Regions from separate parts of the Propionispora hippei DSM 15287 genome, predicted to be linked through region 2. Evidence: riboswitches for the same ligand, from Rfam matches in the RefSeq annotation. Region 2 holds a riboswitch; each other region holds the start of a gene.

Region 1 (5,436 bases), on a different contig from region 2:
CATGACGCGTTTGCCACCGGCCACGCCAGTACGTCCATCTCGGCGGCTGTCGGCATGGCGGTGGCGCGGGATATGTCGGGACAGGACAATCACGTGTTGGCGGTAATCGGCGACGGGTCGTTGACTGGCGGGCAAGCTTATGAAGCTTTGAATCACGCCGGGCATATCGGCACCAAACTGATTGTGGTACTGAATGACAATGAGATGTCCATTGCCAGGAATGTAGGCGCCATGTCCGGCTATCTTGCCAAAATACGGACGGCTCCCGGTTATGCGAAGGTCAAACAAGACCTTGAACATTTGCTGCGGCGTATTCCCTCGATCGGTGACCGGATGGTTCAGACGGCGGAGCGGCTGAAAGACAGTGTGCGGCATTTCTTTATTCCGGGGATGCTGTTTGAAGAGTTGGGTTTTACCTATCTCGGTCCGATCGACGGACACGACCTGGCCGACCTGACCGGACTGTTGGAAAAAGCAAAGCAAATGAGCGGCCCCGTTGTCCTCCATGTGCTGACCCGCAAGGGAAAAGGATATGCTCCAGCCGAACGAAATGCCGATATCTTTCATGGGGTAGGACCTTTTCATGCGGCCACCGGCGAGATTATCAAAAAGGACGGACCACCCACCTATACCCGGGTATTTGGTGACACCTTGCTGACCCTGGCGGAAGCCGATAAAAATATAGCCGCCATTACGGCAGCTATGCCGGAAGGAACGGGGCTAAAAGCTTTTGCCGGCCGTTTCCCGGCCCGTTTTTTTGATGTAGGTATTGCCGAACCTCATGCGGTGACCATGGCGGCGGCGATGGCCTGTGAGGGGAAGAAACCGGTCATTGCGCTTTATTCCACCTTTGGCCAGCGGGCTTATGATCAGGTGCTGCACGATGTCTGTCTGCAGGAGCTGCCGGTGGTGCTAGCTCTTGACCGGGCCGGTCTGGTAGGGGAAGACGGTCCGACGCATCACGGTGTGTTTGATTATTCCTATCTCCGGCATATACCCAATCTGATCTGCATGGCTCCGAAGGACGAGGGGGAACTGCGACATATGCTGTATACGGCGCTGCAGGGAAATCGGCCGGTAGCCCTGCGCTACCCGCGAGGCAGCGGGATCGGGATCGGGGTCGATTTGAGTGAACCGCTGCAGGTTTTGCCTGTCGGGCAGGCCGAAGTATTACGGCTGGGGCGGGATGTTAACCTGGTTGCTATCGGCTCCATGGTAAACCCCTGCCAACAAGCTGCCGCGCAATTGCAGGAACAGGGTATTGACGCCGGGGTAGTCAATGCCCGCTTTGTTAAACCGCTGGACCGGTCAGTTATTCACCTGTTAGCGGAAACCGGTCCGTTGATTACGGTGGAGGAAAATGTGCTGGCTGGCGGCTTTGGATCTGCCGTTCTGGAATGTCTTAGCGACCAGGGGCTGGCGGGTAGCCGTGTGCTGCGCCTGGGGCTGCCGGATGAGTTTATTGAGCATGGCGCTCATGCCCTGCTGCTAAAAAAGTATAGTCTCGACGCCAACGGCATTGCCAGGCAGACAGCAGGGTTTTTGCGGCAGCTCTTTCCGGAATAAATTGACCTTTTGATAAATCTGTGATACGCTGATACCAATTACATACCTGTCACAGGGGGCTGGGAAGGCCGGCTGAGATATAGACCCGATATGTCTATGACCTGTAACCTGATCTGGATAATGCCAGCGGAGGGATGACGGATAGAAGGGCCTGTTTTTAACCGTTAGCATCCGTGAGGATGCTTTTTTTATTGACTGGGCTGATGGGAATTGAAAGCAGTTTTTTTATCCCGTAGGATGTAATACTGAACTTCCACTAAAAGCTTGGGGTCTTTGCAGTCTTTCTAATCTTTTAATGGGAGCCAGGATAAGAAAATCAATGGTTGTTAGGAAAGGAACGAACTAAGATGCAGGAAAATAACCGGACGGTACGGGGAAGTCATTTTTTATTTTTATGGTTTGGTGCGGCGGTATCAATCGCTGAGATTATGACCGGCGGACTATTGGCGCCGCTGGGATTTAAGCAGGGGCTGCTGGCGGTGATCCTCGGTCATCTGGCCGGAACGACGCTGCTGGCCTTGGGCGGCTACATTGGTGCCCGCGAGGGAATTCCAGCTTTATTTTCTACGCGAATTTCTTTTGGGGTATATGGCTCTTATCTTTTTTCTGCTTTAAATATTTTGCAACTGGTGGGTTGGACGGCAGTCATGATCATTTCAGCCGCCCGTTCAGCCAATGATGTGACCAGGCTGTTGTGGGGCTGGGACCAGCTGCAAGTATGGAGTCTTTTTATTGGCGCGCTGGTGGCTCTATGGATTGCGCTGGGCCGCGAAGGAGGCTGGAAAAAACTGAATATGGCTGCAGTGGTATTACTGCTGGGCGTAACGGCGCTGTTGAGCCAGGTAGTCTTTCATGATACCGGCGCTTTGACCAAAGAGGCGGTTGGCGGCATATCTTTTGGCGGGGCGTTGGAGCTGAGCGTGGTTATGCCGTTATCCTGGCTGCCGCTGATCGCCGACTACACCCGTTTTGCCCAAAGCCGCCAGGGTGCCGTGTGGGGCAGTTGGGCCGGCTATTTTATTGGCAGCTGCTGGATGTATATTATCGGCCTGGGGGCGGCGCTGGTGAGCGGCAGTGCCGATCCGTCGGCCATGATGCTGGCCGCCGGTCTGGGCTTTGGCGCCCTGGGCATTATTGTGCTGGCCACTGTGACGACTACGTTTATGGATGCCTATTCCGCCGGCGTCAGTTTTGCCAATCTGGTGCCGGCCTGGAATGAAAAATGGATGGCGTTAGTACTGACGGCAATTGGTACGGCACTGGCGCTTGCGGTGGATATGGAACTTTATCAGGACTTTTTGCTGGCCATTGGCTCAGTTTTTGCACCGCTGTTTGCTGTTCTGTTCAGCGATTATTTCTGGCACGGCCGCCGGCAGGTGACAGCAGGTCTCTTGGTTGACTGGCCGGCGTTGGCCGTTTGGGGTATTGGGGTTTGGCTGTATTATCAAATGCTGGAGGTTGATTTTATCGCCGGCGCGACCATACCGGTCATGGTTATCTCAGCCATATTGCTTAAGCTGGTGCGCCAAGTGGGAGGACAGCAAAAACAGGCCGGCAGATAACCGGCCTGTTTGGAAGAAACAATGTTTTTTAATAGAGTCCGAATTTTTGCGACAGCCAATAACTGGCCGGCTCCTCAATCCAGCCCATGCTGTTGTCGGTAATTTCGGCGACAAACAGCCGGTCCTCGTGAGCCAGATAGCGGCCGATGGCCTCGAAAATCTGGTTGGCGTCATAGGGGCTGTCCAGCAGCCACACGGACGGCAAGGCCGGTATGGCATCACCCAAGGCGCGGAGTGCGGCGGTAAGACGGTCATAATCAGGCTGCTGGGAGCCAATGGAAAAGGTAATTGTGTAGATCATCGCTTTGTCCTTTCTGTCATATCCTGTACAATTCGCCGGCACCGGAAAAAAACCTTCCGTTTGATTGCCGGACGTGTTTTCAAAACTATATGAAACGGCCCCTGACAGCGCTATCTGTGCCATACTTCATTAAAAAATTTGCAATAGGACCACTATTCCTGCAAAAGTTCGCGTGCCCTTTAGGGTATAACTCGTTTGGCGCAAAAATCACTCGCCCTGGATATTCCGTTTAGTTTGAAAATGCGCCGTAAGAAAAAACAGCAAAAATAGTTTCAAGCTAAACGGAATTCAAAGAAAAAAGGGGTATACTAAAAATATCTCGGAGATACCGGGACAAATAAAGAGATGTTTTCTCCCTGATTTCATTTCTTTATTTTTTCGACCCCGCAGCCCCGGCCGGCTGCGGGGTTATTCCATTTGGGTTAGAATTTTTAGACAATCTGTGGTATGATAATAGCAGCTAGAGCAAAAGGGGGAAGCAAGCGTTTGTTTAAAAAGCTTTCGACAAAAGATAAAATCTTATCGGTGCTGTTTGTGGCATGGATTGCTATTTTGGACATTCATAATTTAACCTTTATCCAGATTGCCGGTATCATTGCCATTGTGTTCTATTTTATTGCGTTATATAACAAGGTCAAGGAGTAGTTTTTATAAACGGAAAAGACCGTGAAGGCAGGAACGCCTGTCTTCACGGTCTTTTTATATTTCTAGCGGGATAGCCGCTTGACGAAACAGGCAATGCGCTCCAGAGCCTCGGCCAGATTGTCGCTGGAGGTGGCGTAGGAACAGCGGACAAAGCCTTCGCCGCAGATGCCGAAGGCATCGCCGGGGACTAAAGCCACTTTCTCTGCTTTCAACAATTGTTCGGCAAAAGCCAAGGACGACAAGCCGGTCTCCTTAATAGAAGGAAAGATGTAAAAGGCGCCCTTAGGCTCAAAACAGGCTAAACCGGCGTTGTGCAGACCGTCCAGCATGAGTCGCCGGCGGAAGTTGTACTCGCCGACCATCTGCTGTACAGCCTTTTCGCCGCGCCGCAGGGCTTCAATAGCGGCGATCTGGGCGGTTATCGGCGCGCAAAGCATGGTATACTGATGAATTTTAGTCATGGCCGCAATAAAATCGGGGTTGCCCATAGCATAGCCGATGCGCCAGCCGGTCATGGCGTAGGCCTTAGAAAAACCATCCAGCAAAATGGTACGGTCTTTCATATCCGGCAGGGAAGCAAAACAGGTGTGTTGGCCGTCATAGGTCAGCTTACCGTAGATTTCGTCGGAAACAACAATGAGATCGTGCTTTTTGGCAAAACCGGCGATTTTTTCAAGCTCCTCCCGGGGCATAACGGCACCGGTGGGATTGTTGGGATAGCCGATAATTAATAGTTTGGTACGGGGGGTGACCCGGCTTTCCAGTTGCTCCACGGTCACCCGGAATTCTGTTTCCAGAGTGGTCGATACAGGTACCGGAATGCCACCGGCCAGGGTGACGCAGGCCTTGTACGATACATAGCAGGGCTCCGGGATTAGGACCTCGTCGCCGGGACAAAGCAAAGCCCGCATAGCCAGGTCAAGCGCTTCGCTTACGCCGACCGTGACCAGAATTTCATTGCGTGGATTATAGGTAACGCCGAACTCATTTTGTTTGAGCCGGGCAATTTCTTCCCGAAGCTCCAGTAGGCCAAAGTTGGAAGTGTAAGATGTATAGCCGCGGTGCAGGCCGTCGACACAACTGTCGCGGATATGCCAGGGTGTAATGAAGTCAGGCTCGCCTACTCCCAACGAAATGACATCGTCCATTTCCGAAACGATATCGAAAAAACGCCGGATGCCGGAGGGCGGGATGGAGTTGACTGCTGGTGAGATGCGCTCAGACCAGTTCATGGCGATACCACCAGCCGGTGATCAGCTTCCCGGTCATCCATGATCACATGGGCTTCTTTGTACTTTTTCAGCATAAAATGTGTGGTTGTGCTGACGACGCCGTCAATAGTGGAGAGCTTGGTGGATACGA
Region 2 (5,436 bases):
CCCTTATCGGTCCGTCCGCCCACAGCGGTGCAGGAACCTGCCGACATTTTCGTCACCCCCAGGCCTACCAGATGGTCACGGAGCACAGCGCTCTCCCGCGTGGAAAGAGTCAGCCCGCCATGCGGCATAAACAACCGGTAGGCCAGTATGTACTGAACCAGGTTCTTATCGGTAACCAGCGCCTTGGGCGGATAACCGCCGGCATGGGGGCGCATACGGGGTGGTGAAATGCTGATCTCGGTGGCGGGGTACCGGGCTTGCAAATAATCGGCATGCACACCGGTCAGAAAAGCTTCCCGCCGCCATTCATTAAGCCCCAGCAGCGCACCGATATTGACCGAACGCAAGCCGGCGGCGCAGGCCCGTTCCGGTGCGTCCAAACGAAATTGGAAGTTCCGTTTGGGTCCTGCCGGATGAAGTTCTGCGTAAAGCAGGGGGGCATATACCTCCTGATAAAGCGTAACACCATCCACGCCAACTGCGGCCAACTGTTCGTATTCCTCACAAGTCAGGGCGTAGATTTCCATGCTGATGGAAGAAAAATAGTCTTTCAATACTTTCACGCAATCCGCAATATAGGTTACCGGCGATTCTTTAGTGCAATCACCCGTCAAAATAATAATGTGCTTCAAGCCGGTCCGGGCAATGGCTTCGGCCTCTGTCGCCACCTCATTCAGCGAAAGCTTTTTCCGGTGCAAAATATTCTTCGTATTAAATCCACAGTATAAGCACTGATTGGTACAATAATTGGACAAGTACAGCGGCGTATACAAAAGCATGGTCTTGCCAAAATGCTGGATGGTCAGCCTGCTGGCTTTTTGCGCCATGCTTTCCAGAAATCCTTCCGCCTGGGGCGACAACAGGGTTAGATAATCCAGGACCTGCAGCCGCTCCTTATGCAGCACCTGCTCCACATTGGCTGCCGTGAGCCGCGAAAAATATCCGTCAAAATCAAAGCAGTCATACCGTTTCAGTTCCCCATAGAAACTCATAGGCTCTCCTCCTGACAAAGCTTGGGCTAAATGATGCTGATCAAACTACTCCTGTAAAAACCCGGTCAGCGGCGAAGAAGCGGTCCCTTCACGGCGGATAGCGCCAGGTCGGGCCAAATACCCCTTGCGGCCTGCTTCCACGGCCTGCCTGAACGCACTGCCCATCAAAACAGGCTCTCCGGCGGTGGCAATGGCAGTATTAACAAGAACGGCAGCCGCGCCCAGTTCCATGGCCTCGGCTGCTTCCGAGGGACGGCCCAGTCCGGCATCGACAATCACAGGCACCGGTAGCTCTTCGATCAAAATCCTGATTAGTTCCTTCGTCTTTAAGCCGCGGTTGCTGCCGATAGGCGCTCCTAAAGGCATTACGGCTGCCGCCCCGGCTTCAACCATCCGTTTGGCGGCCGCCAAATCGGGTGACATGTAGGGCAGGACGATAAAGCCCTCAGCCGCTAAAGTCTCTGTCGTCTTGATGGTTTCATAATTGTCCGGCAGCAAATACCGGTTATCGGCAATCACTTCCACCTTGATCCAGTTTCCATAGCCGGCGGCCTGCGCCAGACGGGCAATGCGAACAGCCTCGGCGGCATTTCTCGCACCGGAAGTATTTGGCATGATGATACAGCCCTGAGGAATATAGGACGCCACATTTTCTTCCGGATATTGCAGATCAATCCGCCGTAAGGCGACAGTCACCACCTGTGCGCCGCAGGCAGCGACCACCTCAGGAATAACAGCATTAGCCGAAAACTTTCCTGTTCCCAAAAACAACCGGCTCTGTAATAATTGTCCGCCGATTTCCAATACATCCTTCATCGTTCAGCCTCCCCCCACAAAAGTAATGATTTCCAGTTTGTCATTCTCCTGCATACTTAGCGACGGCCAGCTATCTGATGCGACAACGGCCCCATTGAATTCAATGACAATCGTGGCCGGATTCAACTGACGGCTTTCTATGAAGTCACTGATCGTCATTGGCGCAGTAAGAACGAACGGTTTTCCGTTAACTGTAATCTGCAACCTATTCACCTCCCGGAATGATGTGCAAACTGCCCCGGACAGAATATGTTGCCGACAACGCAGGCAGGCATAAACAAAAAACGCGCTACCGGAACGATAGCGCGTCATGCATAACCAATTCATACACTTCCTACGCGGGCATTATCCCGATCAGGTTTAGAGGTAAGGTGCTTACTAGTCCACTCTCAGCCCATAACATGAGCTCCCTCGGCAATTTTATGAAATTATAATTTGATTGTAACCCCTCCGCCCTCTGCCGTCAATAACGGGACCAAAATAATTGTGCCAAAATATAATTAAATATGGTATTCAACTTCCAGCGTCTGCCGGGACGGCAGGAAACGGACTTCCCGGAACTTGCCGAAGGAAAGCCACTTATTCACCACAGCACCGGACGGACCGCCTGCAGCGGCGTATTCCTGCCGAAATAAGGCCAGATCTTCGACCGACGCCACCCGGACATAAAAGCCCTGCGGATTGAGGACAGGCACCCCGCTATAGGTATATTCCGCCAACGACACCAGCGTCTGCAGCTTGGCATTGCGCACCTTAGCGGCCAGGCCCCCGCTGGCATCCATCAAATCAAAGTCCTGCGGATATTCATAGCTGTCTCCTGTAATCGGCAGTACATCGCCCACATGGAAGTTATGGGCTTTACGCGGCAAACGTTCCAGCCGATTTTCCGAGAGAATATAATAGTATTCATCAAAGCAGCCGACGATCAATTCCTTATCCTGTTTTACCAACGAGCTTCCTGCCTTGAGGCCCTCCACCAAACCGGATACAATTCCGCCGCCGCATGTCTCGTAGCCGTCAACCAGCACAAACCGCCCGGTGACCGGATTGTTCCGGAATTCGTCAAAACAGATTTCCCGCTTCGTCCGGATAATCACTTCCGCCACATCGTTGGTATTCACCTGACCGGCGTCTTCCGTAGCTGCCAGCGTTGTAGCATCAACTACTTTGGTAATGGAATATATCTCGCACTCCACCTCCTGGGTGACTAGCTTCAGCTTATATTCCTGTCCCTTTTGCAAAGGCCTTTTGCCCATCCAGAAAATATTGGCCTTAAAGGTATTGGCAATAAGCGGAATATCCTCCTTATGAACAATCATTTCACCGCGCTGGTTAAAAAACTCATCTTCCACAGTGATCCCTACCGACATGCCGGCCTGGGAATGCTTGGTCTTATCCCGCTCCGCCCAGTACTCGATGGTTTTGATCCGGGTCGTTTTACGGCCGGGAACGACAACAATTTCATCGCCTTCCCGCAAGGTCCCCGCTTCAATCCGCCCGGCAATAATGCGCCGGTGATCAAACTTGTAAACATCCTGGATGGGAAACCGCAGCGCTTTGTCTTCCAGTCCGCGATCCTTTTCAAACAAATCCAGGGCAGTCAACAGTGGCTCTCCCTTGTACCAGGACATTTTTTCCGAATGCAGCGTAATATTCTCACCCCAAAACGCCGATACGGGAATGTATTTCAAGGGATATACCTGAAGGTTACCCAAAAATTCATGCATTTCCTTTTTGATCTGATGATAAATGGCTTCCGAATAGCCGATCAAGTCCATTTTATTGATCAGCACATATACTTTTTGAATGCCCAGCAGGGACAGAATATAGCCATGACGCTTGGATTGCTCCTGAATGCCTTCATTAGCGTCTACAATCAGCAGCGCCGCTTCGGCGTTGGCTGCGCCGGAAATCATATTCTTTAAAAATTCCTTATGCCCCGGTGCATCAATAATGACATAATCCCGCTGTTCGGTATGAAATTGCAATTGCGTGGTATCTATGGTAATGCCCTGTTTTTGCTCTTCTTCAAAGGCATCCAGCAAATAGGCGTATTCAAAAGGCTTCCCCTTTTCCTGAGAAATCCGCTTCACCCGTTCAATCGCGCCTTCGGGCAGGGATTTGGTATCATACAGCAACCGGCCAATGACGGTTGACTTTCCATGATCGACATGTCCCACTACGACGATGTTCAATGATTCTCTGGCAGCTACCATCCGTTTTCTCTCCTTTACATATAACCGTCTTTGCGCAGCTTCTGCATGGCGTAGGAATCCTCCTGATCCTGCGCCCGGCCAGCCCGCTCGCTCACCGTAGTGTGCTTCAGTTCTTCAATAATTTGCGCTACCGTCACTGCCTGGGAATCAATCTGTCCGGTACAGGGAGCACAGCCTAAACTGCGGTAGCGCTTGCCGTTTCTGGCAAAATACAAATCGACCAAGGGGATATTTTCCCGTTCAATATAGGCCCAAATATCAATTTCATTCCAGTGGAGAATAGGATGCACCCGGATATGATTTCCTTTGGGAAAATCGGTTTTAAACTGATCCCATAATTCGGGAGCCTGGTTGGTATAATCCCATTCCGAATCCTTATTTCGTTCGCTGAACACTCTTTCTTTGGACCGGGACCCTTCTTCATCCCGGCGGATGCCCAGAATCAGCCCTTCAAAGGAATACTGGGTCACAACCTGCTGCAGTCCGTCGGTTTTTAGCGCCTTGCAGCAAACCAGCCGTCCCTTATCCGGCCCCATACCGTCCCGCAGCGCCTCCTCGTTCGTGTGCACAATCAAATCCAATTGATATTCTTTGGCTATCCGGTCACGATAGGCAATCATCTCCGGTATTTTATAGGTTGTATCTACGTGAATAAACGGGAAAGGCGAATGACCAAAAAAAGCTTTTTTCGCCAACCACAATAACACGGTCGAATCTTTGCCGATGGACCACAACATACCCAATTTGCCAAACTTTTTATAGGCTTCCCGCAAAATATAAATGCTCTGTGCCTCTAAACTATCCAAATGATCCATAACTGCCTCCTTAATACGCATTTGCCTTATGTTTATCAATGGTAATCACCGTTTCCGCACCATCCGGGCCTACCATAACCCAATGGAGATAATTCTTTTCCCATCGGGTGTAGAGGTAACCGCCGCGGCCGCCGATATCCGCCCCCAGATAAAATTGAATGGCGGCAACCGGACATTCCTTGACGCAGGAAGTACAGCCCCAGCAATCCTGAGGATAGCGGATTTCGCTTTTCCTCTGTTCATCAGCATACAGCAGGCTGCCCGGACACACCTGGCGGCAACCGCCGCAGCCGATACAGTTATCTTTATTGATCCGTATGCTCATAGATCTCATCCTTCTCGACAATATTCCGCAGCACAATGCGCACTTTGCCTGCTTCCTGGCGGGAATTCACATATTTCAGCCAGTGTTCGTCATCCTGGCAGGGATAATCGGCGTTTTCCTGAAAAGCGCGCCAGCGTGTCTCTTGCCGTGCCGCCAAATGAGCAATCAGTGTTTTGCATACATACAGACGGTCAAGCAGTTCATGGATATGCATTAGTTGATGCATGTCGCCGGCACTAAGCTGCCTTGCCAGGACCAGTAACTCTTCAATA
Region 3 (5,436 bases), on a different contig from region 2:
TATACGTCTTCACCGGTGAATTGTCAAATAGTTTACTTGACGGCTATTTCCAGCATATAACCATAAGCCCGGACCGACTTTAACAGCCCGGCCCTCGCTCCCAGCTTCCGGCGCAGTCGGTATACCAGGCTATTCATTTCATCGGCTCCGACATCGACGATCTCCTGCTCCGGATTAAACCGTTCCCCCCATACGGCCTGCTTAATCCGTTCGTAAGCTACTGCCGTATTAGCATGGTCGTGGAGCAGTTTTAGAAAGAGCCACTCTTTTTCAGTCAGCGGCATGGGCTGTCCTTCAATCCGGCATTCCCGTTTCCTGTCATCCAATATAACACCGGCTCCATCAGAACTTACTGTCACCGGCTGTGTCAAGTCGATGGTTACTTCATCCAACGCCGACTGAACAATCCGAAACACGGCCACTCCCATCGACAAAGAAATTCGATCACCGCTAAGAATGGGATATTTCTTATGACTGAGCAAGCGCTTCTCATTAAGAAAAGTCCCGTGCTTGCTGCCGGTATCACAAACTTCCAGACCATCCTTATGATGGTAAATGCAACAATGACAGCGGGATATAAGGAAATTGGAAAAACTGATATCGACCTGCTGCTTCTCGCTGGAACGGCCCAGACAAAGTTCGCCTGGTTCCAGTTTTAAGCGGGTTCCTATTTCAAACGGTTCTCCCCTTTCGATAACAAGCCACACCTGTTTTTGCATCGGAAATCTCCTACAGAGTATTTTAGAGGGGCCTTCCCGCCATTCTCACACAGCGGCCCGGCTCCTCTATTTATTATAAGTTCCGATTCATTTATCAATCAAGCTGTACTTTTTTAAAATATTCAGGGTTACCTTCTTGGCAAAAGCGCCGCCGGTTTTATTTCCTTGCGGACTGTCAAGCTGCGTAGCATAGAGATAGGTCCTTCCCTTTACATTGACGAACCCAACAAACCAGCCCAGATTGTCTTTGGAGCTTCCGGTTTTTCCGTACAGCGCATATGTATCCCCCTCTTCCAAAAGCATCATCCGTTTAACCGTTTTCATCACGTCTTTATCGAAAGGCAGGGTTCCGGCATACAATTTCTCCAGAAACTCAACCTGTTCCAACGGTGAAATGGTCAGCGAGCTGTTTAGCCAGAACTGGTCAATGCCGCCGCTGATGTCCCGGTTGCCGTAAGAGCATTGGTCCAGCCAGTATTGCATCCGCTCGGCGCCAATATCACGGGCCATAGCCTGATAATACCAGACTACGGAATAGCGCATGGCCGACCCCAGCGTATGATCCCGGTTCCACACCGCCAACCCACGGTCGGTGCCATCCCAGCGCTTCACATCGTACTCGTCCTGCACTGCTTTGGTCTGCAACCCAATCAGCGAGTTCATGATCTTAAAGGTAGAGCAAGGCGACTGCCGGACATTCGCTCTGGCCGGATTGTAGACAAACATTTTGCCGGTTTGCATATCTTTTAAAATGAATGTTCCTTCCTGGCGGGGGAAAAATTCGTCCACCTTGACGGCAGTTACATCCAAAGGAATCACCTTAGGCTCCTGCTGCCGTGCCGATACAGATACCACTGCCACAATCCCCACAAGCATACTTAACAAAAGAATCAGCCCTGTCATGATTGTACTCTTTTTCATAACTTCACCCCTGTTTTTCTTCTATACGTCCATTATAATAGCTTACTTAACAAGGAACCATGTCAGGAGTATGACAGGTTGCTGATTTTTGCCTGACAAGCTGCAGACTATACTTTCGCCAGGCTGGCAGGCTCATTAAATCAGCGGCTCCCTAGGATAGAGCCACCACAATGGCCCCGGCGGCGATAAGTGCAACGCCGATACCATTTAACAGGCTGATGTTTTCACCCAGCAGCACGACAGCCAGAATCGTGGCCATCACAACACTCAGCTTGTCAATAGGCGCTACCTGTGATACCTTGCCGTACTTAAGGGCCAGGAAATAAAACAACCAGGACAGGGCCCCGGCTATACCGCTAAGCACAATAAATAAAAACGTCCTTTTATCGGCTAAAATGACCGGTATTTGCTTAACACTACCCTGCAGTACCACCACTCCCATTAAAAAAATAGCCATTACGATCGACCGGACGGCTGTAGCCGAGTTGGCGTCCACCGTCTGCAGGCCAATCTTGCCAAAAATAGCCACCAGCGCCGCCGTTACAGCCGATAGCAAGGAGAATACCAGCCATAAATAATCCAATTCACCTACTCCCTTTCTTTCCACTATACTATGCAATCGCGCAATATCCGTCAACTCTCCCCAGCGGACAATAGGTCTCTCACCTTCGCCGCTATCGGAATATCGGCCGGAGCAAATGGATAGCCGGTAATTGTGTTCCTATCAACCCAGGCAAGTCCGTCATGAACGGTCAGTCGCAAATTGCCGTTTTGCCAGGTGACGATATAGGCCATTAACCGGATGACGCCCCGACCGTAGTCGTAGATGCTTTCGGTCAAAAAATCTCCCACCGTGACTTCGATTTGAAGCTCCTCCCGGATTTCCCGTTGCAGACATTCCTGCGGTGTCTCCCCGTCTTCAATCTTGCCACCGGGAAACTCCCATAGATTCTCCAGCGCGTCACCTGTTCGCCGTTTAGCGATTAGGCACTTACCGTCCTTTAATAAAACAGCGGCCGTTACATGTCGCATGACCCAAGCTCCTTTAGACAATAATGATGATGACGGCGCGATATCCCTACCGGTTAGCAGACCGTCCACCTAATGGCTTTGCTAAATTCCTCGTCAGTCAGACTGTATATAGTATCCAGCAAATTGGCCCGGAACATGCCGGTGCCTTTCACCGGCAGGGAAAGTTCACCGCAGATGCCTAAAAACGCCGTCGCCAACACCGCGCCGGCCAAAATACGACCGGTTGAAATAAAGCTGGCCACCAGCACATTGAGCATACAGCCGGTTCCCGTGATCCTCGCCAGCATGTCACAGCCATTTTCCAGCAGGAAAACGGTCCGGCCATCGGTAATCACATCCACCCGGCCGGTTACGGTGATAACTGCGCCAGTGGCCAGTGAGAGCTCCCGCAGCCAGCGCAAGGTATCGGCCATATTATCCCCGGCCAGGCTGTCCTGTTCGCCAGCATCAATTCCCTGGGCATGACTTTCTCCTTTGCTAAGCGTCTTGATTTCCGACATGTTGCCTTTGATCACGTCAGGGCGGCATTCGGCAATAAACTCCCTGGCAAAGTCAAGACGCAGGCGGCTGCAGCCCACGCCGACCAGATCAAGCACCGAAGGCAGCTTCCGTTCGCCGGCCACTTTGCCGGATACACGCATAGCCGCCATGCGGCTGTCGGTTATATTGCCTAAATTGACCGCCAAGGCAGCTGCCGTCGCCGTAATGCCGGCCACTTCGGCCGGATGCTCCGCCATGATCGGCTTGGCCCCGACGGCCAGGACAGCATTGGCGCAGTCATTGATCGAGATGGGATTGGTAATGCAGTGAATGAGCGGCCTGCGTTCCTGCACCTCCCGCCGGACAGCCAGCAGTCCGGCAAGCGAGACATCAGCCTTTGTCATAGACCACCGCTCCTAACCGGTTCTGACATACTGCCAGCATACCCGTTTTTTTCAAAGCTGTCAAAAATACATAGGCAATCGAGCCGCCGATCAGCGTAGCTGCGGTAAAGAGCGGCAGATAAAAGGTCCAGGTCAGCCCTGCCTTGCCCCACAGAAAGGTCATCACCGGATAGGAAACAAGGGCACCGATTACGCCTGTGCCAAGCACCTCGCCAATAACAGCCCAGATCAGCCGTCCCTTAAAATACCGGTACAACAGACCTGACAGCAGGGCGCCAAATACCGCGCCGGTCAACGCCAATGGCGGGATGCCCATCAGCATCATCCGGATGATACCAATCAGTGTAGCGCACAGCAAAGAATACCAGGGTCCCAATAAAACAGAACATACGATATTGATCACATGGGCCATCGGGCACATCCCTTCAATCCGCAGGATAGGGGAAATTACCACGCCAATGGCCACCAGCATGGATAACATCACCATCTTTAAGAGTCCCTCATTTCGATTCATCAAAAACACCTCATCTGTAATCATCTATGGCAAGCATGTACATGCTTAATCCCTGTCAACAGGCTATGCCGGACAGGGATTAAATTACAGCAAGGTATATAAAACAAAACTACATAGCAGTCCCCCTCTGGCATAGCCATCAGACCGGTCGAGGCTCCAAAGCCTCCTCTCATCCCGAAACACGGGCTCCCTCGCTATGTAGCTGTCGTTTGCCATCCGGTGCAGGACGCTCCTCCTCCACCGAGTGCTCCATTCGGCAAGAACTAAACCTTGCCGCTGAAACCTACGAACAATAAAAAAAAGGATACACCTGCCGGCATATCCCTGCTCTAGCTATACATCATAGCAACACAATTCACATTCCTACGTTGGCATTATCCAAATCAGGTATATGGGTCAAAGTTCGATTACTTCCTCTCAGCCTGCTACACAAGCTCCCCGAAGAATATGTGGTTTTATTTATTATATCATACAGGCTCACTCTCGGTAAATATAAGAAGTACCTTTTATGGCTGCTTAGCACCGGCTTTTGCCGCCTGCTCCTCGGCATATAAATCTGCCGGATTCTTCTGGGAAGGAACATCGAAATAAGCCTCCAGCATTTTGCGGGCAATCGGCACGGCCGAATCGGCGCCAAAACCACCCTGCTCAATCAGAACAGCCACCACGATCTGCGGATCATCAAACGGCGCATAGGCCACAAACCAGCCATGATCATCGCCATGAGGATTTTCCGCCGTACCCGTTTTGCCGGCGATCGGAATGGGAAAGCCGGCGAAGGTAGACGCCGCCGTACCACCGGGCAAAGCGACATCCCGGAGAGCGCTCCGGATGAGATTAAGTGTTTTAGCCGATATATTGATCGTTCCCACTTCCTCCGGCTGAAAGGTCTGAATGATTTTTCCGTCGGGACTGGCAATTTTACTGACAAGGTAGGGGCGGTAACGATGTCCGCCGTTAGCTATCTGAGCCATAACATTGGCCACCTGCAGCGGCGTCGCCAGTTGGAATCCCTGCCCGATAGCGGCGTCAAAGGTTTCCGACAGGTACCAGTCTTCGTCGTACACTTTCATTTTATACTTTTTATTTGCCACCAGACCGTTCGATTCACCCGGCAGCTTGATGCCGGTGTATTCACCAAGACCGAACATTCTTGCATACTTTTCCAGATTGTCGATGCCCAGCCGGTTGCCCATTTCATAAAAATACACATTATCCGATTTGGACAACGCCTCGCGGAAATCGATCAGGCCCAGCGCTTCATTCTGCGCGTTTCCCTTGGGAATAATCCAGTGCTTGCCTGTATCGAGAATCTTTTCTTCCGGCGTCACCTTACCCAGTTCCAACGCTGCCGTGCCTGTCACAA
Region 4 (5,436 bases), on a different contig from region 2:
CCGAGGAAGTCTTCACCCTGCCTCAACGGACAGGCGTCAATGGCAAGGTCGTCAGCTCCAAGCCGCTTAACTACAACGGCAATCTGATCGACGGCTTCATGCTGACCTTCACTGACGGCAAAATTGTCGATTTCACAGCCAAAACAGGCTACGAGAGCCTGAAACACCTGCTGGAAACCGACGAGGGAGCCAGCTATCTGGGTGAAGTGGCGCTGGTACCCTTCGACTCTCCTATCTCTAATGCCAACATTTTGTTTTACAACACCCTATTCGATGAAAACGCCTCCTGCCATTTAGCCTTCGGCAAGGCCTATCCGGTCTGCCTCGCCAACAGTGAGAACTACACGGCGGAAGAACTGGCGCAAAAAGGCGTAAACGATTCACTGGTCCACGAGGATTTTATGCTCGGCACCGCCGATCTGGAAATCCTCGGCACCACCCGGCAGGGACAGCAAATTCCTGTTTTTAAAAACGGCAATTTTGCCTTCTGATTTTATACACCAGGGCGCCCGTCAGGACGTCCTTTTTTTCCACTGGCGCCGCCGGCTGCTGATCAAGGCCAGCGACGAAACAAAAAAGGGAGAGCTGTCAGATCAGCTCTCCCCGGTCATAGGTATAGTCAAATTCTACATTGGAAATATTGTTGGCCACAATATCGTCGGCAATCGGGTCGGGAAAGATCCGGACATGTTTCGACGAATATACCTTGCGGCGAACCGGTTCAAAATAGCCCCGTTCATTGGGCGCGTAAGCAGGTCTTCTCTTTTTCATAGCGCTACTCCTTCCCGATTGAATTACGCTGTTAGTTTGCCCCGCCGTCACAAAAATATGAAAAGCAGGCACTGGAAAAGGCCGGTTATTTTTGGATGGTCTGCAGCACTCTGCCAACCGGCAGTACTTTAAGAATAACCAGGCAAATGATCAGCTCCGGCAGCAGGTAGCTGCCGTTAAACACCAGGGAATACCAATAGGGAGATACCCCCTCCGGCGCATAGCTGGCGAAAAAAACAACGCCCGATATAAAATGACAGATAAACCGGCCGACTACGGCAACCGTCGCGCCTAAGAACGGCCGGTCCCGAAAAAAGCCGGCCAAGCCCATGGCCATGTACGGCAGGGGGTAATCGAACAGCACCTGGACAGGATGCAAAATATAAGGGTCCTGCAGCAGGTTAAGCAGCCCGTAGACAAAACCTGCCAGATAGCCCACCACCGGCCCGTAGCGGAAGGACAGCAGCAGGAGCGGCAGCATGGCTCCCAGCGTGACACTGCCGCCCTGAGGCATATGATACAGCCGGAAGGTGTGCAGCACCACCGTCAGGGCCAGCGCCAGACCGATATGAACCAGCAGCCGGGTATGGATAGTGATTTTTTTTATATAGGCAAACGCTGCCAGCAGCGCCACCATTCCGATCAGGGCGAATAGGCTGGCCGGGTTTTCGGAAAGCAGCCAGATAGCGTTTAACCAGGTTGTCTCTTCCATCTTTCTCATCTCCTATGTAATCATATCAGCTATGCAAAAAACCGCATTCCCGAGGAATGCGGTTAAAAAACGTTTCGCTTCCCTACGCTGGCATGACCCAGATCAGGTGAAGGGTTAATGATTAGATCATTTCTCAGCCCAGTGCTCCGCACCTGGCACCCCTAGCACAGTGTTATGCTCTTTTTATGGTTATTATTCTATAGCGCACCATCTGTCTTGTCAACTGTCCGCCGCTACATGAGCGCTCTGCCAGCACAGGTAGACCCCCAGACTGCCGCCGTTCAGGGCCACGCTGACCTCGGCCGCGGCCGGGCGGTTGCTGACGGCATAAGGCAGGGTGCTCAGCAGTTCCACCCTGTCCAGCGGCCAGTGGACGCCCTGGATGCTCACGCCGCTGCAGGTGCCGGACAAGGGCAGGAGTGATATAACCTCAGGCGCAGCGCGCCAGGTAAGCCGGACCGCGTCTTCGCCTTGCAGCAGGAGGAGCACTTCCGTCTGATCGGCGGCCAAACAGCGGGAAAGGCCTAAGGCGGCGCGGCCTGTCAGTGAATAGATATTGCTAAAGGCATGATCAAACCGTCCGCCCCAGACGCCGGTAACCACCACAGCTGCCTGGCGGTATACCGTGCCGGCGGTTTGCAGGGCAAGCTGCAGGTCGGTAAGATTTTTTTCGGCCGGATATTCCTCCATCGGCACACCCAGTTGCCGTCCCCAGGCCCAACCGGCCCCGCTGGCGCTGTCGCCGTCGCCAATCACCCGTTCAGGGACAATCCGGCTGCGTTGGCAGCAGTCAATGCCGTGGTCGACGCACCAGACGGCGCGGCCGGCAGCGGCCTCCTTCAGCCAGACCGGCTGCGGCGCCCGGCCGCCGGCTGCCAGCAGGACCTCCCGGTCCGGTGCCGGGCCGGGGAATAGGCAGTCCAATTGCGGCAGTCGTATTATATGGTTCATACTGGCAGTCTCCTGTTCTCTCTTTTTTTAAATCCCGGCTGCGGCAGGTATTGGCACGGTAAGAAAAAAGAGCCTTATGGCTCTAGCGGTTTCTTCGTACATCGTTTATATTCGTCCATTTTTTCCCGAAACGCTTGCATAACCCGGATGGCTTCCGGTGATCCTACGCCTTTTTTGCTGATAGTATCATGCAATTTTTCTTGCAATTGCTCCACTTCTTTCCATAGTTCCTGACTCATGGCTCTGACCTCCAATTGCAAATAATTACTATCCATAAGTAATTATACCACACCATGAGGGGAGGAAAAAGCAAAATTCCCTTGGCCACCGGCCGGTAAGGACTCAGTCCTTGCCCCGGCGTGCGGCAACCGCCTGTTTGAGCTGGGTCAGCGCCTTGGTCAAAATACTGCGCGGGCAGGCGGCGTTGAGGCGCATATAACCGTCGGCCTGCTCACTGAACCAGAAGCCGTCGTCCAAAGCCAGCTTGGCCTCGTTCAGCATAAAGTCGTGCAGTTCGGTACGGTTCAAACCCAGTTCGCGACAATCCAGCCAGACCAGGTACGTTCCTTCCGGTTCATTAGGTTTGATTTCGGGAATATGGGTCCGGCAGAAATCGCCGATATAGGCAAAGTTATCCTTAATATAGGCATTGACCTGCTCCAGCCACTCCTCGCCCTGACGGTAGGCCGCTTCCACCGCCACCAGGCTGAAGCAATTGTTGCGGCGGATGTCCAGGTTTCCTAAAATCGCATCAAACCGGGCTTTGTATTCGCGGTTGGGGAAAATGACAATGGAAGCCTGCAGGCCGGCCAGATTGAAAGTTTTACTCGGCGCAATGCAGGTAATGGTATTCTGCCCGAATTCCTCCGAGATGCTGGCAAAGGGGATATGTTTATGTGCGGAATAGACCAGATCAGAGTGGATTTCATCGGCAATAACGGTAACGCCGTGGCGCAGGCAGATCTGGCCCAGCCGGACCAGCTCGTCCTTGTGCCAGACACGCCCCACCGGATTGTGGGGACTGCACAAAAGCAGATATTTCGCACCCTGAGCGGCAAGCTCTGCCAAGTGATCATAATCCATCTCATACCGGCCATTCACATTTTTCAAGGGATTCTCCAATAGCTGCCGGCCATGGCTGCGCACCACGTCAAAGAACGGATAGTATACCGGCGACTGAATAATGATCTTATCTCCCGGTTCGGTAAAATGTTGAATCATCATACTTAACGAAGGAACCACACCGGGGCTATGTAGCATCAGACTTGGATCGGCCGCCCAGCCATGGCGCCGGCTAAGCCACTCGCTGGCTGCCGCAAAGTAAGATTTAGGACGCGACGTATAGCCAAAGATGCCCTGCTCAGCCCGCTGCCGGATGGCTTCTATAATCGGTTCGGCCGTGCGAAAGTCCATATCGGCCACCCACAGGGGGACCAAATCCTCCCGGCCGAATTTTAAGCCTATTTCATCATATTTAGCGGCAAAATTATTGGTCCTGTCAATTACGGTATCAAAATCATATTTCATAGCCAAATCTTCTCCTTTATCTGCATTTACTGCCTCGGCTCCTTGTGCTGGAGACGTCCCGAAATTTGTCCGGCTGCCTGCCGGACGGTCTGCGCCAGCGCCGCCAGGTCTTGCTTTTGCATGCGTTCCACCGGCCCGGCAATGGTCAGGCTGGCCATAATCCGCCCATAGGCGTCATAGACGGGAACGCCGATGCCCATCACATCCTGATCAATTTCCGCAACGGTTATACTGCACCCTTCCTGCCTTATGGTCGCCAAATCGCGGGCAACAGGCCCGGGGTCACCGATATGTGCAAGCACCTGTTCAATCACTGTTTTATCCTCAAACGCCAAAATGACTTTACCGGAAGCACTGACATGCAAGGGTAGAATCCGGCCGTTCGGCAGAGAAAAGCGAATGGCCCGCTGGCTTTCCACCGACTGAATACAAACAGCATGGATGCCGCTGCGCACCATTAAGACCGAAGTCTCGCCACACTCTTCAGTCAGACCTTCCATAATCGGGCGGGCAATAATGAACAGTTCCCGGTCCATCTCCTGATACAGGCAGCGCGCCAAATCCAAAATGCGAAAACCAAGGCTGATTTTCCCTTTTATTTTGCGCTCTACGATCCCGTTCTGTTCCAGCGTTCGCAGCAGCCGGTAGGCCGTGCTCTCGGGAATGTTCACCTGGCTGGCAATCTCGCTTACCGACAGTTGTGTCCCCGTAGCCGCGATGGCAAATAAAATATCCAGTGCTTTGGCTAATGTTTGTGCTTCTCCCATGATGAATCTTCCCATCTAAAGACTGTTATCTTCGGCAAACTCCGGCAGGAGCGTTACGCTCATCCGATGCCGGCCGCCGTTTCCGCTATCGTACACCCTTGCGCTTCATATAACTTAATTATACGAATAAATTCGGATTGGTCAATCAATTCAATGACCCGGTATAAATCCTCCCGGATATACCGGTCGTTCTGCATACCCTGAGTATGCTGGCGCAGGCAGCCATAAATGGCCTGCGTGCCTATTCCCAGTGAAAGGCCCTGCATATTGCCGGCAATCAGTTCAATTGCCTGAGCCGCACACAGCATTTCCACTGCCAGGACCTTATTAAGATGCTCCAGAACCAGCATGGCCTTGCGTACAGCGCCCATGCCCATACTGTTGTGATCTTCCTGATTGCTCTTACTGGGGACCGACCCAATGCTGGCCGGCGCCGCCAGGATTCGCATCTCACCGATTAAAGCCGCCGCATCGGCCTGCACCAGGGCAAAGCCTGTATTAAGCCCAACCTGGCCGCCGGCCAGATTGGACGGCAAACCATAACTCATGACCGGGTCAAGCAGGCGGGCTGAACGCCGTTCAGACAATACGGCCAAATCGGTAAATACAATGGCCAGAAAATCCATGGCGTACGCCAGCAGCGCCCCGTGGAAATTGCCGCCGCTCATGCTTTCATAGCCCTGGTCCGATTCGAATAGCAAAGGGTTA

The links. Region 2 has a riboswitch for thiamine pyrophosphate ahead of thiS (sulfur carrier protein ThiS). Riboswitches for the same ligand answer to the same signal wherever they lie in the genome.
Region 1: it holds a riboswitch for thiamine pyrophosphate, as region 2 does, so the genes downstream of both, cytX (putative hydroxymethylpyrimidine transporter CytX) here and thiS (sulfur carrier protein ThiS) in region 2, are expected to answer to the same signal.
Region 3: it holds a riboswitch for thiamine pyrophosphate, as region 2 does, so the genes downstream of both, thiW (energy coupling factor transporter S component ThiW) here and thiS (sulfur carrier protein ThiS) in region 2, are expected to answer to the same signal.
Region 4: it holds a riboswitch for thiamine pyrophosphate, as region 2 does, so the genes downstream of both, thiT (energy-coupled thiamine transporter ThiT) here and thiS (sulfur carrier protein ThiS) in region 2, are expected to answer to the same signal.

What each region holds. Positions count from the first base shown of each region.
Region 1 is NZ_FQZD01000036.1:2,946-8,381, forward strand. Features, by position in the region: gene dxs (1-deoxy-D-xylulose-5-phosphate synthase) at 1-1,566, shown strand, start outside; TPP riboswitch at 1,609-1,718, shown strand; gene cytX (putative hydroxymethylpyrimidine transporter CytX) at 1,914-3,128, shown strand; gene F3H20_RS15765 (hypothetical protein) at 3,157-3,471, opposite strand; gene F3H20_RS19995 (hypothetical protein) at 3,916-4,074, shown strand; gene F3H20_RS15770 (aminotransferase class I/II-fold pyridoxal phosphate-dependent enzyme) at 4,137-5,306, opposite strand; gene F3H20_RS15775 (Lrp/AsnC family transcriptional regulator) at 5,303-5,436, opposite strand, start outside.
Region 2 is NZ_FQZD01000038.1:20,923-26,358, reverse strand. Features, by position in the region: gene thiH (2-iminoacetate synthase ThiH) at 1-992, opposite strand, end outside; gene F3H20_RS16235 (thiazole synthase) at 1,038-1,808, opposite strand; gene thiS (sulfur carrier protein ThiS) at 1,812-2,012, opposite strand; TPP riboswitch at 2,122-2,231, opposite strand; gene F3H20_RS16225 (sulfate adenylyltransferase subunit 1) at 2,309-4,024, opposite strand; gene cysD (sulfate adenylyltransferase subunit CysD) at 4,039-4,839, opposite strand; gene F3H20_RS16215 (4Fe-4S dicluster domain-containing protein) at 4,850-5,164, opposite strand; gene F3H20_RS16210 (adenylyl-sulfate reductase subunit alpha) at 5,145-5,436, opposite strand, start outside.
Region 3 is NZ_FQZD01000016.1:40,855-46,290, reverse strand. Features, by position in the region: gene F3H20_RS10900 (FHA domain-containing protein) at 33-719, opposite strand; gene blaOXA (class D beta-lactamase) at 807-1,640, opposite strand; gene F3H20_RS10890 (EamA family transporter) at 1,792-2,223, opposite strand; gene F3H20_RS10885 ((deoxy)nucleoside triphosphate pyrophosphohydrolase) at 2,274-2,672, opposite strand; gene thiM (hydroxyethylthiazole kinase) at 2,726-3,556, opposite strand; gene thiW (energy coupling factor transporter S component ThiW) at 3,543-4,070, opposite strand; TPP riboswitch at 4,413-4,521, opposite strand; gene mrdA (penicillin-binding protein 2) at 4,577-5,436, opposite strand, start outside.
Region 4 is NZ_FQZD01000015.1:72,113-77,548, reverse strand. Features, by position in the region: gene F3H20_RS10595 (aminopeptidase) at 1-491, shown strand, start outside; gene F3H20_RS10590 (hypothetical protein) at 589-771, opposite strand; gene thiT (energy-coupled thiamine transporter ThiT) at 857-1,483, opposite strand; TPP riboswitch at 1,546-1,656, opposite strand; gene F3H20_RS10580 (thiamine diphosphokinase) at 1,703-2,434, opposite strand; gene F3H20_RS19905 (hypothetical protein) at 2,509-2,673, opposite strand; gene F3H20_RS10575 (MalY/PatB family protein) at 2,777-3,961, opposite strand; gene F3H20_RS10570 (IclR family transcriptional regulator) at 3,988-4,728, opposite strand; gene F3H20_RS10565 (HAL/PAL/TAL family ammonia-lyase) at 4,788-5,436, opposite strand, start outside.